4 regions of the Herbaspirillum seropedicae genome follow, and region 1 is predicted to be linked to each of the others. Evidence: predicted binding sites of a transcription regulator. Region 1 holds the regulator's gene; each other region holds the start of a gene.
What was found. Region 1 encodes sigma-54, which starts transcription at its own class of promoters, with help from an activator protein. Its sites were predicted from a motif close to TGGCANGNAANCTGCTTT; they were not measured.
Positions count from the first base shown of each region.

Region 2: ACP92_RS00410 (TorF family putative porin) is a predicted target of sigma-54. The motif match lies at 1,618-1,635, and genes of this name have one in related genera.
Region 3: ACP92_RS13305 (PEP-CTERM sorting domain-containing protein) is a predicted target of sigma-54. The motif match lies at 1,130-1,147, and genes of this name have one in related genera.
Region 4: nifB (nitrogenase cofactor biosynthesis protein NifB) is a predicted target of sigma-54. The motif match lies at 2,164-2,181, and genes of this name have one in related genera.

Region 1 is NZ_CP011930.1:4,553,447-4,556,917, forward strand. Features, by position in the region: gene lptB (LPS export ABC transporter ATP-binding protein) at 1-289, shown strand, start outside; gene ACP92_RS19805 (RNA polymerase factor sigma-54) at 362-1,852, shown strand; gene hpf (ribosome hibernation-promoting factor, HPF/YfiA family) at 2,006-2,368, shown strand; gene grxD (Grx4 family monothiol glutaredoxin) at 2,700-3,011, shown strand; gene ACP92_RS19820 (UbiX family flavin prenyltransferase) at 3,035-3,471, shown strand, end outside.
Region 2 is NZ_CP011930.1:96,336-99,806, reverse strand. Features, by position in the region: gene ACP92_RS00420 (ammonium transporter) at 1-401, opposite strand, end outside; gene ACP92_RS00415 (P-II family nitrogen regulator) at 417-755, opposite strand; gene ACP92_RS00410 (TorF family putative porin) at 768-1,556, opposite strand; gene ACP92_RS00405 (accessory factor UbiK family protein) at 1,984-2,229, shown strand; gene ACP92_RS00400 (YifB family Mg chelatase-like AAA ATPase) at 2,303-3,471, shown strand, end outside.
Region 3 is NZ_CP011930.1:3,039,293-3,042,763, reverse strand. Features, by position in the region: gene ACP92_RS25215 (methyl-accepting chemotaxis protein) at 1-859, shown strand, start outside; gene ACP92_RS13305 (PEP-CTERM sorting domain-containing protein) at 1,202-1,804, shown strand; gene ACP92_RS13300 (DUF3297 family protein) at 1,948-2,196, opposite strand; gene ACP92_RS13295 (iron-containing redox enzyme family protein) at 2,397-3,471, shown strand, end outside.
Region 4 is NZ_CP011930.1:3,256,847-3,260,317, reverse strand. Features, by position in the region: gene nifA (nif-specific transcriptional activator NifA) at 209-1,837, shown strand; gene nifB (nitrogenase cofactor biosynthesis protein NifB) at 2,229-3,471, shown strand, end outside.

The DNA of each region.
Region 1 (3,471 bases):
CGAGATCGCCCGCGCACTGGCCACCGATCCGCGCTTCGTGCTGCTGGACGAGCCCTTTGCCGGGATCGACCCGATTGCCGTGATCGAGATCCAGCGCATCGTGCGCTTCCTCAAGGAACGCGGCATCGGCGTGCTCATCACCGACCACAATGTGCGCGAGACCCTGGGCATCTGCGATCGCGCCTACATCATCAACCAGGGCACCGTGCTGGCCAGCGGCAACCCGGAAGAGATCATCGCCAACGAATCAGTGCGCCGCGTTTATCTGGGCGAGCACTTCCGCATGTAACCCAGGCACAGGCGCAAACGACCAGGACACCGGCATTGCAACCAGCGGGCCACGCCGCTTCCAGAAAGAAAGATGAAACAGTCGCTCCAGTTACGTACCTCGCAGCATCTCGCATTGACGCCGCAATTGCAGCAGTCGATCAGACTGCTGCAACTGTCGACGCTGGAATTGCACCAGGAGCTGGAGCAGATACTGACCGACAATCCCCTGCTGGAACGCCTCGACGACGCGCTCGACAATTCGGTGCGCCTGCTGGCCGATGGCGCCGTCTCGGCGGCCCCCTCGAGCGGCGTGAGCGAGACCACCGGCAGTGAGGCCAGCAGCGAAGCCGCTCCCGCAGCGGCCGATGGCGAATCCAGTTTCGAGTACCAGGACACCGCCCCCGAGGGCGTGAGCGGCGACTCCGACTGGAGCTTCGACGATGTGGCCCGCAGCGGCAAGTCGCCCGATGACGAAGACGCCCGCCCCCAGCTGGAAGCGCACGAAATCACCCTGCGCGAACATCTGCTGGAACAGATCCGCGTGACGGCGCGCACGCAGCGCGACCGCGCCCTGCTGGAACTGCTCACCGATGCGCTGGACGACAGCGGCTATCTGGAAGAGCCGCTGGAAGACATCCTCGCGCGCCTGCCCGAAGAGTTGGGCGTGGACCTGGAAGAACTCTCCATTTCGCTGAAGCTGCTGCAAAGCCTGGACCCGGCGGGCGTGGGTGCGCGCAGCGCTGGCGAATGCCTGGCCCTGCAGATCCGCCGCCTGCCCAAGGTGCCCTTCGTCACGCGCCGGCTGGCGCTGAAGATCGTGGAAGATTACCTGCCGCTGTTTGCGCAGCGCGACTTCAACAAGATCAAGAAGGCGCTCGATTGCGATGACGAAGACCTGCGTGAAGCGCAGGCCGTGATCCGCCAGTGCCGTCCGCACCCCGGCGCGGAATTCGCGCGCGATGCCTCCGACTATGTCGTGCCGGACGTGATTGTCAAACAGACAAAGAACGGCTGGCAGGTCATGCTCAACCATGAGGTCATGCCCAAGCTGCGCGTCAACGCCATGTACGCCAGCGCGCTCAAGCAGGCCAAGGGCGAAGGATCGCTATCCTCGCAGTTGCAGGAAGCCAAGTGGCTCATCAAGAACATGCGGCAACGTTTCGATACAATTTTGCGCGTCGCGCAGGCCATTGTGGAACGTCAAAGAAACTTCTTTTCACATGGGGCAGTCGCCATGCGCCCCCTTGTGCTACGTGAAATTGCTGATACACTGGGTCTACACGAGAGCACTATCTCTCGCGTGACAACTCAGAAATACATGCTCACACCGCATGGCATGTTTGAGTTGAAGTACTTCTTCGGTAGCCACGTCGCAACTGAAACCGGAGGCGAAGCTTCCTCCACCGCGATACGGGCGCTGATCAAACAGTTGATAGGAGCCGAAAACCCGCAGACCCCATTATCCGATAGCAAGATTGCGGATATGCTGGCAGAACAAGGCATGGTGGTCGCGCGACGCACAGTCGCCAAATACCGCGAAGTGTTGAAGATTCCGCCAGTCAATCTCCGCAAGTCCCTCTGAGTTTTTCCTCAGTTTTTCTGCAGTACCGTTGCTGTGTTCCGGCAAGCATCCCGCTGATGCCCATGCCATCCGACACGAAGACCGTGCCCGTGGTACAGCTGCAGCAAGGATGAATTGCACGAACCTCCAGTGACTTCACGATAGGAGTCTTGTATGAATCTGACCATCAGTGGACACCACCTCGAACTGACCCCCGCCATCCGGGAATACGTGCAAAGCAAGCTGGCCCGTATCAAGCGCCATTTCGACAACGTGATCGACGTCAGCGTGATCCTGAGCGTAGATAAACTCACAGAAAAGGAAAAGCGCCAAAAAGCGGAAATCAACGTCCACATCAAGGGGAAGGATCTACATGCGGAAAGCATTGCGCACGACCTCTATGCAGCCATCGATGCCCTGATCGACAAGCTCGATCGCCAGGTCATCAAGCACAAGGACAAGTTGCAGGAACATCACTCCATGGCCAAGCGCCTGCCTGAAGAAGCCCCGGACGACGCGGTCGCCGGCGCGGCATGATGCCTTGATCTTCAAGCTTTCATGAGCAAAGGGCGCGCAAGCGCCCTTTTTCATTCATGTCCCCGCACCGGCGATCATTGCCCGGTAGAAAATCCGCATAGGATATAAATAATTTACCTCGTCGGTGGGCTTCGCGGTGGGCTTCGACTTGAAGGCGCCGATGGCGACCTTATCTTTTCCACAGCCCTTCGGATCAGGAAAATGATTTTGATACAAAGCATTTCCCGAAGACAATATTTCACCAACCGCAAGACAAGTCGCCCGTCCGACTCCAACGCACGCGGCGGCTTTTCCCTATAATGTCGGCAATCCCATTTTTAAAGGCATAGCCATGAGCGACGTCCAATCCTGGATCAAAGAAACCGTGACCCAAAACCCTGTCGTGCTGTTCATGAAGGGCACCGCGCAATTCCCGCAATGCGGCTTTTCCGGCAAGGCCATCCAGCTGCTCAAGGCCAGCGGCGCCGAGAACATCGTCACCGTAAACGTCCTGGAAAGCCCGGACGTGCGCCAGGGCATCAAGGAATACTCGAACTGGCCCACCATTCCCCAGTTGTACATCAAGGGTGAATTCGTCGGCGGCTCCGACATCATGAGCGAGATGTACGCCTCGGGCGAACTGCAGACCCTGATCAAGGGCTGATCTTTTTCGCGCCTGAAGCTCCCGTGAGCGTTTCTTCCAGCCGGCCGCGCCAGCGCCTGATCGTCGCCATCACCGGCGCGACCGGCGCCATCTACGGCGTGCGTTTGCTGGAACACCTGCGCAAGCATGGCCAGATCGAAACGCATCTGATGGTCTCTGAAGCCGGCGTGCTCAATCTCCACCAGGAGCTGGACATGCGGCGCAAGGATGTGGAAGCGCTGGCCGACGTGGTGCACAACGTGCGTGATGTAGGCGCCTGCATCGCCAGCGGTTCCTTCGCTTCCACCGGCATGGTGGTGGCGCCCTGTTCGATGAAGACCCTGGCCGCCGTGGCGCATGGCCTGTCCGACAACCTCATCACCCGCGCAGCCGATGTGGTGCTCAAGGAACGCCGCCGCCTGGTCCTGATGGTGCGCGAAACTCCCTTCAACCTGGCGCACCTGCGCAACATGACCGCCGT
Region 2 (3,471 bases), 1.1 Mb from region 1:
TAGACGAACCACAGGATGTAGATCAGCGAGAAGATCATGAAGCACTGCATCAGCACCGACAGCATGTTCTTGCTGCGCACCAGGCCGCCGTAGAACAGGCCCAGGCCCGGCAAGGTCATGAGGATGACGAAGGCGGTGCAGACCAGCATCCAGGCGGTATCGCCCTTGTTGGGGACCGGTGCGGGAGCGGCGGCAGCGGCAGCCGGTGCGGCCGGGGCAGCGGCCGCAGGAGCGGCAGCTTCCGCCTTGGGTGCAGCGGGAGCAGCAGCCGGGGCCGCTGCGGCAGCCGCTGCAGCTTCAGGCTTGGGCGCATCCTGCGCCTGGGCCGGAGCAGTAAAACTGACTGCAAACAGCAGCGCGCCAATGGCGAGCGCGCCGGAAAACATTTTCTTCATGCTCATTAGAGTTCCCCTTTTTTACAGAGCGTCTTTGCCGGTCTCGCCGGTGCGGATACGGATCACGTCCAGCAGGTCCTGGACGAAGATCTTGCCGTCGCCGATCTTGCCGGTGCGGGCAGCGGTCTCGATGGCTTCGAGCGCGCGTTCGACGATGGCGTCGTCCACCGCCGCCTCGATCTTGGTCTTGGGCAGGAAATCGACCACGTATTCCGCGCCGCGGTACAGCTCGGTATGGCCCTTCTGACGACCGAAGCCCTTGACTTCAGTCACGGTGATGCCTTGCACCCCGATCGCGGAGAGGGCTTCACGCACCTCGTCCAGCTTGAACGGTTTGATGATCGCTGTGATCAGTTTCATACGAACCTCTTGTTAGAAAGTTTTGCTGAGGGAGAAAACGAAGCCGTTCTTGCCGACGTTCTTCAGGCCATCCGAAGCCGGCGTGGTGGTCACGCCATCCTTGAGGTCGGTGCCGACATAGGCCAGGCCCAGGGTGATGCCGGCCAGATCGTCGAAGGTCTTGGACACGCCGATCTTCCAGTCGGTGTAGCTGAACTGGTTGGGGTTGCCGCGCACGTTCTGGTGACCCACGTGCAGGCCCAGGATGACGCCGTAGTAGGTCTCGATGTTGGCGCCCAGGTCGAAGTACTGGCTGTACTTGCTGTTGGCTGCGCCGAACAGGTTGGTCAGCGATTGCGAATACTTGAAGTAGCCCGGACCGTAGCCGACCTGGCCGTACAGTTCGAAGGTGTTGGCGTTCTTGGCGCCGCTGTCGGCCAGGGTGTTGCCCGGGTAGTAGTAGTACAGGCCGCCGACGTCATAGGTGAAGCCGCCGCCGATGTCGCCGCGCTTGCCGCCATAGATGTCCCACTCGATGTCGCCCTTGGTGTTGACCGGCGGGCTGGCCACGGCGCCAGCGTCCTTGATCCACTTGATGTTGGTCAGCCAGGTGCCGGCGTACAGGCCGGTGGGGTTGTGGGTGTAGTCAGCACCGACTTGCAGGGCCGGGTCGAAGCGGGTCTGGGTCAGGCCGCGGTAGCGGTAGTCGCTCACGACAGCGGCGTTGAAGCTGAACTCATTATCTGGTTTGGCGTCTTCTGCACGGGCCACGGTAGAAACGAAGGATGCGGCGATGGCTGTTGCAAGAATCAGTTTCTTCATGACTTTCCCTCTGGTTTGTGTTTGAACAATAAAAGTCGTTTTTTGTGTTTGCTCAAACCCTGTAGCAGGAGCCGTGCCATGTTCTTTCGGCAAGGCAGGCTTGTGTTTTTAGGTGAAACCGGAGATTGGTCACGTTTTTTTTCTAACTTCAGTTCAAAATAGTGCAGACCAAGGGAAAATGCACGTGATTGGTGCGATATTGCTTGTTTTTTGTTAACCCTGCTTCCATTCCGGCAATCACATTTTGGTGCGCGGCCAGCAGGGGCGTTCCGGATCACCAAGACGGCGCATTTCCTGAAGGAAAAAACTTCACAGGCCGCACTTGGCGGTAAAAATGCGGTCTCATCCAGGCAAGGCGGTTTGAGGATGGGCAGGAAACCGCTAAACTTGCATTCCAGCTACAGCTTATCTGCCAAGGAGATCCGACATGGACAAGCCCCCGTTTTTTGAAGACCTGCAATCCAAGATCAACAAGGCAATCGAAAACTCCCCGGCCAAGGACATCGAAAAGAACGTCAAGGCCATGCTCAGCCAGGGCTTTGCCAAGCTCGACCTGGTCACGCGCGAGGAATTCGACATCCAGGCTCAGGTGCTGGCCAAGACCCGCGCCCGCCTGGAAGCCCTGGAGGCCCGTGTGGCCGAGCTGGAAGCCCAGCAAAAACAGACTCCATGATCCTGGCGCACCTACTTTCACTTCGATCACACTCTCTTCTCTATATAGGTAACAGGCAGCCAGGCCCATCGCGATGAGCCTGGCGGTCCTGCGCAGCCGCGCCCTGGCCGGCATGAACGCCCCACCGGTCACGGTGGAGGTGCATCTGGCCAATGGCCTGCCCTCCTTCGCCATCGTCGGCCTGCCCGAGGCCGAGGTGAAGGAAGCCCGTGACCGCGTCCGGGCGGCATTGCAGAACGCCCGCTTTGAATTCCCGGCGCGGCGCATCACCGTCAACCTCGCGCCTGCCGACCTCCCCAAGGAATCCGGCCGCTTCGACCTGGCCATCGCCCTGGGCATCCTGGCCGCCTCCCAGCAGATCCCCGGCGACCGGCTGGACGACTACGAATACGCCGGCGAGCTATCCCTCTCCGGCCAGTTGTTGCCCATCCGCGGCGCCCTGGCGATGACCTGCGCCATGCAGCACGGCGCCAGCGCCGACGAACGGCGGCGCGCCTTCATCCTGCCCGCCGCCAATGCCGACGAGGCCGCGCTGGTGACGCAAGCCGAGATCGTCCCGGCCCGTTCGCTGCTGGAGGTCTGCGCCCACTTCACCAGCCGCGACGAGAGCACCCGGTTGGCGCGCCACCGGCCGCAACAGGACGCCCTCGCACCGGTGTATCCCGATTTCAGCGAGATCAAGGGGCAATTGCTGGCGCGCCGCGCCATGGAAGTGGCGGCGGCGGGACGGCACAGCATGCTGCTGGTGGGGCCGCCCGGAGCGGGCAAGTCAATGCTGGCCACGCGCTTTCCGGGCATCCTGCCGCCGATGACCGAGGCGGAAGCGCTGGAATCGGCGGCGGTGCGCTCCCTCACCGGCGGCTTCGACCCCGCGCGCTGGCGACAACGCCCCTTCCGCGCGCCCCACCACACCGCCTCGGCGGTCGCACTGGTGGGCGGTGGCAGCCCGCCCCGGCCCGGCGAGATCTCGCTGGCCCATCATGGGGTGCTGTTCCTCGATGAAATCGCCGAATACCGGCGCAGCGTGCTGGAGGTGCTGCGCCAGCCCATGGAATCCGGACAGATCACCATCTCGCGGGCGGCCCGCCAGGCGGATTTCCCGGCGCGCTTCCAGCTGCTGGCGGCGATGAATCCCTGCCCCTGCGGCTACCATGGCCAAGCCAGCGGGCAGTGCCGTTGTTCACCCGAGATGGTGCGGCGCTATCAGCAGCGCCTGTCAGGGCCCCTGCTGGACCGCATCGA
Region 3 (3,471 bases), 1.5 Mb from region 1:
GGTGCCAGCGGCCACCGGCCGCTCCGAACTGGCCAGCCTCTTGAAGAACGTGGGCAGCATGCAGGAGTCGTTGCGTTCGCTGGTGAGCAAGTCGCGCCAGGCGGCATTGTCGGTCAACCAGGCCAGCAGCGAAGCCGCCGCCGGCAATGCCGACTTGAGCGCCCGCACCGAACAGGCCGCGTCCAGCCTGGAGCAGACCGCCAGCGCCATGGAAGAAATCGCCGCCACCGCCCAGCAGTCAGCCGAATTCGCCCGCTCGGCCAACGCCCAGGTGGCGCAGGCCTCCGGCGTGGCCCAGCATGGCGGACAGGTGATGGGTGATGTGGTGCAGACCATGGGCCGCATCGACGAATCCAGCCGTCGCATCGCCGACATCATCGGCGTGATCGACAGCATTGCCTTCCAGACCAATATCCTGGCCCTGAACGCCGCCGTCGAGGCTGCTCGCGCCGGCGAACAAGGGCGCGGCTTTGCCGTGGTGGCCTCGGAAGTGCGCACCCTGGCCCAGCGCAGCGCCACCGCCGCACGCGAGATCAAGGAACTGATCACCGCCAGCGTCGAGCAGGTGGGGCAGGGCACCCAACTGGCCGACCAGGCCGGCAAGACCATGGAAGAGATCGTGACCTCGATTCGCCGCGTCAGCGACATCATGGTCGGCATCAACGCCGCCACCGCCGAGCAGAATACGGGGATTGCCCAGGTCGGCCAGGCCGTCACCCAGATGGACACCACCACGCAGCAGAATGCCGCCCTGGTCGAAGAAAGCGCGGCAGCGGCCATCAGCTTGTCCGGCCAGGCGCGGGAACTGGTGCAGGCGGTGGCAGTATTCCGCCTGGGGCAGCGCGCCGTGACAGTGTAAAAAACCTCGACTGCGCCTGCATTGCCGAAGCGGAAATCAGGCGCAGCAGGTCTCTTCAGGAAATGCCGTGGTGGTCCACTTTTCTAATAAAACCTGTTTTTTGAAATGCATCATAAAAATAGGGAAGTGACGCAAAACCCCACCGGTAAAGGCTTGTGGAAGACATCATAAAAATGGTAACAGATGTTACTGTCGGAGAATATTACATGATGGGCAGGAGTGCAGAGGCCCGAAAAGACAAGTAGCTGATTTTCAAAGAGCTTGTTTGAATGGCATGTTTTATGCGTGAAGATATCCATCGCCACACCGCCATCCCCGTCAATACTCTTTGAGAAAACCAACATGTCTTCGTTCAAAAGCACCTTTGCCAGCCTGGCGTTTCTGGCCGCTTTCAGCACCTGCGCATCGGCGACCATCGTTACGCAGTCCGCTACGGTGGACCGTTACGATCGCAGTGCTTCCCGAGGAATCAAGGATGAGCGCGTGCTGGGTGTTTTCATCACGCCGGGAATCCGGACTTTCACAGCTGTAACTGGCCGCTCCCGCACCTTTGACCAGGGCTGGGGAGCCTCTGATCCGGCGTCCAATTATCTGTACGTCGCCCTCAGGCAGGGTAACCGGAATCTATGGACCGATACCTTCGCAGAGGGCGTGCGGGAGGGAACGAGGCAACCGCTGCAGGACTATCGGACCTCGGTGAGCAAATTGAGCGACCTCAACGCCGCCCTGCGCGCCATCGACTGGTCGCGCAACCCCATTGTGGAGCTGCAACTGCGCGCGCATCCGGCTCCTTCCCGTGGTCAGGAGCTGCACTCCGTCACCCCGGTCCTGACTGTCAGTTCGCGTCAGGCTGAGGTCCCCGAACCAGCCTCCAGCGCCATGCTGGGGATCGGACTGTTGGGGGTGATACTGGCGCGGCGGCGTAGGGATGCCTCGGCAGCCTGATACGTGGCCCTTGCCTGGAAGGAAGACGCTTCTCGCGCGGGTCGTTTTGCGTGCGCAGCTTGGCAGACAGACAATGTTGCCGCTAAGAGAAAAGGCCCGCACGAAAATGCGGGCCTCTGGGTGACAGTGCGGAGTAAGGCGGATCAGCGATAGAACGGTTCGACCTGGCCCTTGAGCTTGGTCATCATCGGATTGCCCTTGCGGTCCAGCGCGCGGCCGGCGGGAATCTTGATCCAGCCTTCGCTGATGCAGTATTCGCTGACGTTGTTGAATTCCTTGCCATTGAGCTTGATGCCCACGTCGAATTCAAAGATGGCGGCGACGTAATGCGGGCTGCGCGGATCGACCGAGAGGCGGTCGGGGAAGCTGGGGCGTTGTGCGGTATCGTTCATGGCCGCGATTATCGGATATCTGCCCGGCCAAGACAATCCTTTCGGCGCTGGCCGCCCCTCTGACAGGCGCCGCCGCCTTGGCAGTCCCGTCGTCCTACCCGGATGGCGGCGTTCTCCGACAGCAGCGCTGGCCCCTGGCTGATAGCGCTGCCGGCGCGAACATCGCATGCTGGGCGCAATGTCCATTTGCGCGAGGAAGTATGCAAGCCACCCTGGAAGAAATGCAGGCAGCCGCATCGGCTTCCCGCCGATATCACCCCAACAGTGATCCCCACCACGACCCCCACGGCGCCGGGCTGTTGCCGGCGCGCATCTATGCGCAGTTGAATGTGGCCGAGCCCGATGCGGCGGCGTTGGCCCAGGCGCGCCGCTATCTGGTGACGCAGCTGGAGGCGACGCAGGCGCTGCCCTGCGAGCTGCCCCCCGCGGGCCAGGACATGGCCGCCTGGATGCAGGCCCGCGCCGCCCAGGTTGGCGTGGCCTATGAGGCCTATCTGCAGGAACGCCGCGCCGGCGCGCCGCGCCAGTATTTCTCGGGGCGCGCCCATGCGCTCAATTTCCTGCTGCGCGTGGCGCCCACCAAGCTGGTCGATGGCGCTTGGCTCTACAGCGCCGTGAAGCACTGGCGCGATCCGGTGTTTCGTCCCCTGATCCTGACCTATCTGGAAGAGCTGGGCGATGGCGAGGTCGCCATGAACCACGTGAGCCTGTATCGCAGTCTCCTGCAGGCCCATGGCTGCGAGCAGGCCGACTGGCTCTCGCAGGCGCACTATGTGCAGGGAGCGCTGCAACTGGCGCTGGGCTGGCACGGCGACGAATTCATTCCCGAGATGTTCGGCTTCAACCTGGGTTACGAGCAGTTGCCGCTGCACCTGCTGATCACGGCCTACGAACTCAACGAACTCGGCATCGATCCCTACTATTTCACGCTGCACGTGACCATCGATAACGCCGCCAGCGGCCACGCCCGCAAGGCCGTCGACGCAGTCCTGGAGGCCGCCGCGCAATGGCCGGACCGGGAAGAATTCCTGCAGCGCATGCGGCGCGGCTACCTGCTCAATGAACTGGGGGCGAGCACGCTGGGCGTGATCGGCTCCTTCGATCTGGACCAGGAAGTGCAACGCGTGCTGGCCGACAAGGCCGCCTTTGGCCGGATGATGCATTCGGATTACTGCCGCATTGGCGGCAAGACCGTCAATCAATGGCTGGAGCGCCCCGAGGGCATGCGCGATTTCCTGGCGGCGATGGAACAGGGCAAATGGATCCTGCGTGGCG
Region 4 (3,471 bases), 1.3 Mb from region 1:
CGGCATTGTGTGGGGTTGCTTGGCGAGATCGATTCATGCATCTGCTTGGGCATGAAGTTTGCTTGACCAGCAAGGTAACTATTCGGTAATTACACGGCGCTTTTTCTGCCGTTTTTCAGGATCTCGGATCTCACGACAGAGTAGCAAGGCGGGTTCTAGCGCTCTCAGGCAGCGCATGGGGTTCCAGTATTCACGTTAGGAGAGTCAGATGGCCACTATTCTCGACGACCGCAGTGTGAATTTAGAACTCGTAACGATTTACGAGATCAGCAAGATATTGGGTTCATCGCTGGATCTATCCAAGACCTTGCGCGAAGTCCTCAACGTCCTCTCCGCCCACCTGGAAACGAAACGGGTATTGCTGAGTCTGATGCAGGACTCCGGTGAATTGCAACTGGTCAGCGCCATCGGCCTGAGTTACGAAGAATTCCAGAGTGGCAGATACCGGGTCGGCGAGGGCATCACCGGCAAGATCTTCCAGACGGAAACTCCCATCGTGGTGCGCGACTTGGCCCAGGAGCCGCTGTTCCTGGCTCGCACCAGCCCGCGCCAGTCGCAAGACGGGGAAGTCATTTCCTTTGTGGGCGTGCCGATCAAGGCTGCCCGTGAAATGCTGGGTGTGTTGTGCGTTTTTCGGGATGGACAATCGCCCTCGCGTAGTGTCGACCATGAGGTGCGCCTGCTGACCATGGTGGCCAACCTGATCGGACAAACCGTCCGGCTGTATCGCAGCGTAGCGGCCGAGCGCCAGCAGCTGCAAGAGGAAAAGCGCCAGCTGTCCCGGCAACTCCAGGGCAAGTACAAGCTCGATAACGTAATCGGCATTTCCAAGGCGATGCAGGAAGTGTTCGCGCAGGTACACCAGTCCGCCCCCTCGCGCTCGACCATGCTGTTGCGCGGCGAGAGCGGCACCGGCAAGGAAGTCATCGCGCGCGCCATCCATTACCTCAGTCCGCGCAAGGATGGGCCATTCATCAAGGTCAACTGTGCGGCCTTGTCGGAAACCTTGCTGGAATCCGAATTGTTTGGCCACGAGAAGGGCGCCTTCACCGGGGCCCAGGGTGAACGCAAGGGGCGTTTCGAACTCGCCCATGGCGGCACCTTGTTCCTCGACGAGATCGGCGAGATCTCGCCGGCCTTCCAGGCCAAGCTGCTGCGGGTATTGCAGGAGCGTGAATTCGAGCGGGTCGGTGGGTCGCGTTCGATCAAGGTGGACGTGCGTCTGGTCACCGCCACCAACCGCGACCTGGAGAAGGCCGTGGCCAAGGGCGAGTTCCGGGCCGACCTGTATTACCGTATCAATGTGGTCAGCATCTTCATTCCTCCGCTGCGCGAACGGCGCGAGGATATTCCCTATCTGGTGGAACACTTCCTGGAAAAATTCCGTGTGGAGAACCAGCGCGCCATGGTGGCCATGTCACCGCAGGCCATGAAGGTCATGATGAATTGCTACTGGCCGGGCAATGTACGGGAACTGGAAAATTGTGTCGAGCGTACTGCCACCATGATGCGCGGCGATCTGATCACCGAGGTGCATTTCTCCTGTCAGCAGAACAAATGCCTGACCAAGGTCTTGCATGAACCCGGCCAGCAGCAACCGGTCGTGGTGGTGCCGCTGGAGCGCATATCCGCGCATACGGCGCCATCTTCGCCGAGTGGGATGGCCAAGGACAAGCCACTGGCGGCCGCGCCCCCGACCTCCGAACGCGAACGTCTTATCTGGGCCATGGAGCAATGTGGCTGGGTGCAAGCCAAGGCAGCCCGCGCACTCAACATCTCGCCGCGCCAGATGGGCTATGCGCTGCAGAAATTCAATATCGAGGTCAAGAAGTTCTGAAACTCATCTGCGAGCGTGACGTAATACGCTGCCAGATCCAAAGTCTTTTTCTCATTGCCGTCCTCGCCCTGCGCGCGCGGTCTCTTCGGCGTCGCGCCAGCCGGTTGTATTGATGGATTCCCCGGCTGGCACGTCCTCGCATTCTCCTTCTCCTTCTCCACTGCGTCAGGCTCATTGCGGCGCGCTCAATTGCAGGCGCCGGCCCGTGCTGCATTGTCGTGTTCATGACAAGCGCCACCCACAATGTATCGCCGATTGTCGCTATCCTCACATCGCCGTACGACGCAATTCTCCGCTATGTCATTGAATTGATTGATTATTTTGTCTGGCACGGTTTTGGCTATGTCCTCAGGAGAAGGCCCAGGCATCACTTTCCTGAAAGGGACTATCCATGCAGCCCACACAATACGTCGGTATCCAGGACATCAAATCGCTAGGCACCTTGCTGGACAAGGTAGCCGAACACAAAGGCTGTGGCACCAGCAGTGAAGGCGGCAAAGCCAGTTGCGGTTCATCCGATGGTCCCGCCGACATGGCGCCCGAGGTTTGGGAAAAGGTCAAGAACCATCCCTGCTACAGCGAAGAGGCTCATCACCACTATGCGCGTATGCACGTGGCGGTGGCACCGGCCTGTAACATCCAGTGCAACTACTGCAACCGCAAATACGATTGCGCCAACGAGTCGCGTCCAGGCGTGGTCAGCGAAAAGCTCACGCCCGAACAAGCGGCCAAGAAGGTCTTTGCGGTGGCCTCGACCATTCCGCAGATGACGGTGCTGGGCATTGCCGGTCCTGGCGACCCGCTGGCCAATCCGGCCAAGACCTTCAAGACCTTCGAGCTGATTTCGCAGACCGCGCCCGATATCAAGCTGTGCCTGTCGACCAATGGCCTGGCCTTGCCTGACCACATCGATACCATTGCTGCCTTTAACGTCGATCACGTCACCATCACCATCAACATGGTCGATCCCGAGATCGGACAGCACATCTATCCCTGGATCTATTACCAGAACAAGCGCTGGACCGGTATCGACGCGGCCCGCATCCTGCACGAACGGCAGATGCTGGGACTGGAGATGCTCACGGCGCGCGGCATCCTGTGCAAGGTCAACTCGGTGATGATCCCGGGCATCAATGACCAGCATCTGGTGGAAGTCAATCGCGCCGTCAAGTCACGCGGTGCCTTCCTGCACAACATCATGCCGCTCATTTCAGCGCCCGAGCATGGCACCGTGTTTGGCCTGAACGGCCAGCGCGGCCCCAGCGCGCAGGAGCTCAAGGCCTTGCAGGATGCCTGTGAAGGCGAGATGAACATGATGCGCCACTGCCGCCAGTGCCGCGCCGATGCGGTGGGCCTGCTGGGTGAAGACCGCAGCGCCGAATTCACCACCGAAAAGATCGAGGCCATGGAAGTGGCCTATGACGGCGCCACCCGCAAGGCTTACCAGGAGCTGGTGGAACAGGAACGCCAGGCCAAGTCGGCCGCCAAGGCCGCCGAGCAGCAGGAGCTGGCCCAGATGGCAGACCAGAGCGGCCTGTCCTTGCTGGTGGCGGTGGCGACCAAGGGGCAGGGACGCGTCAACGAGCACTTCGGACACGTCAGCGAATTCCAGATCTATGAAGTCAGCAGCGCCG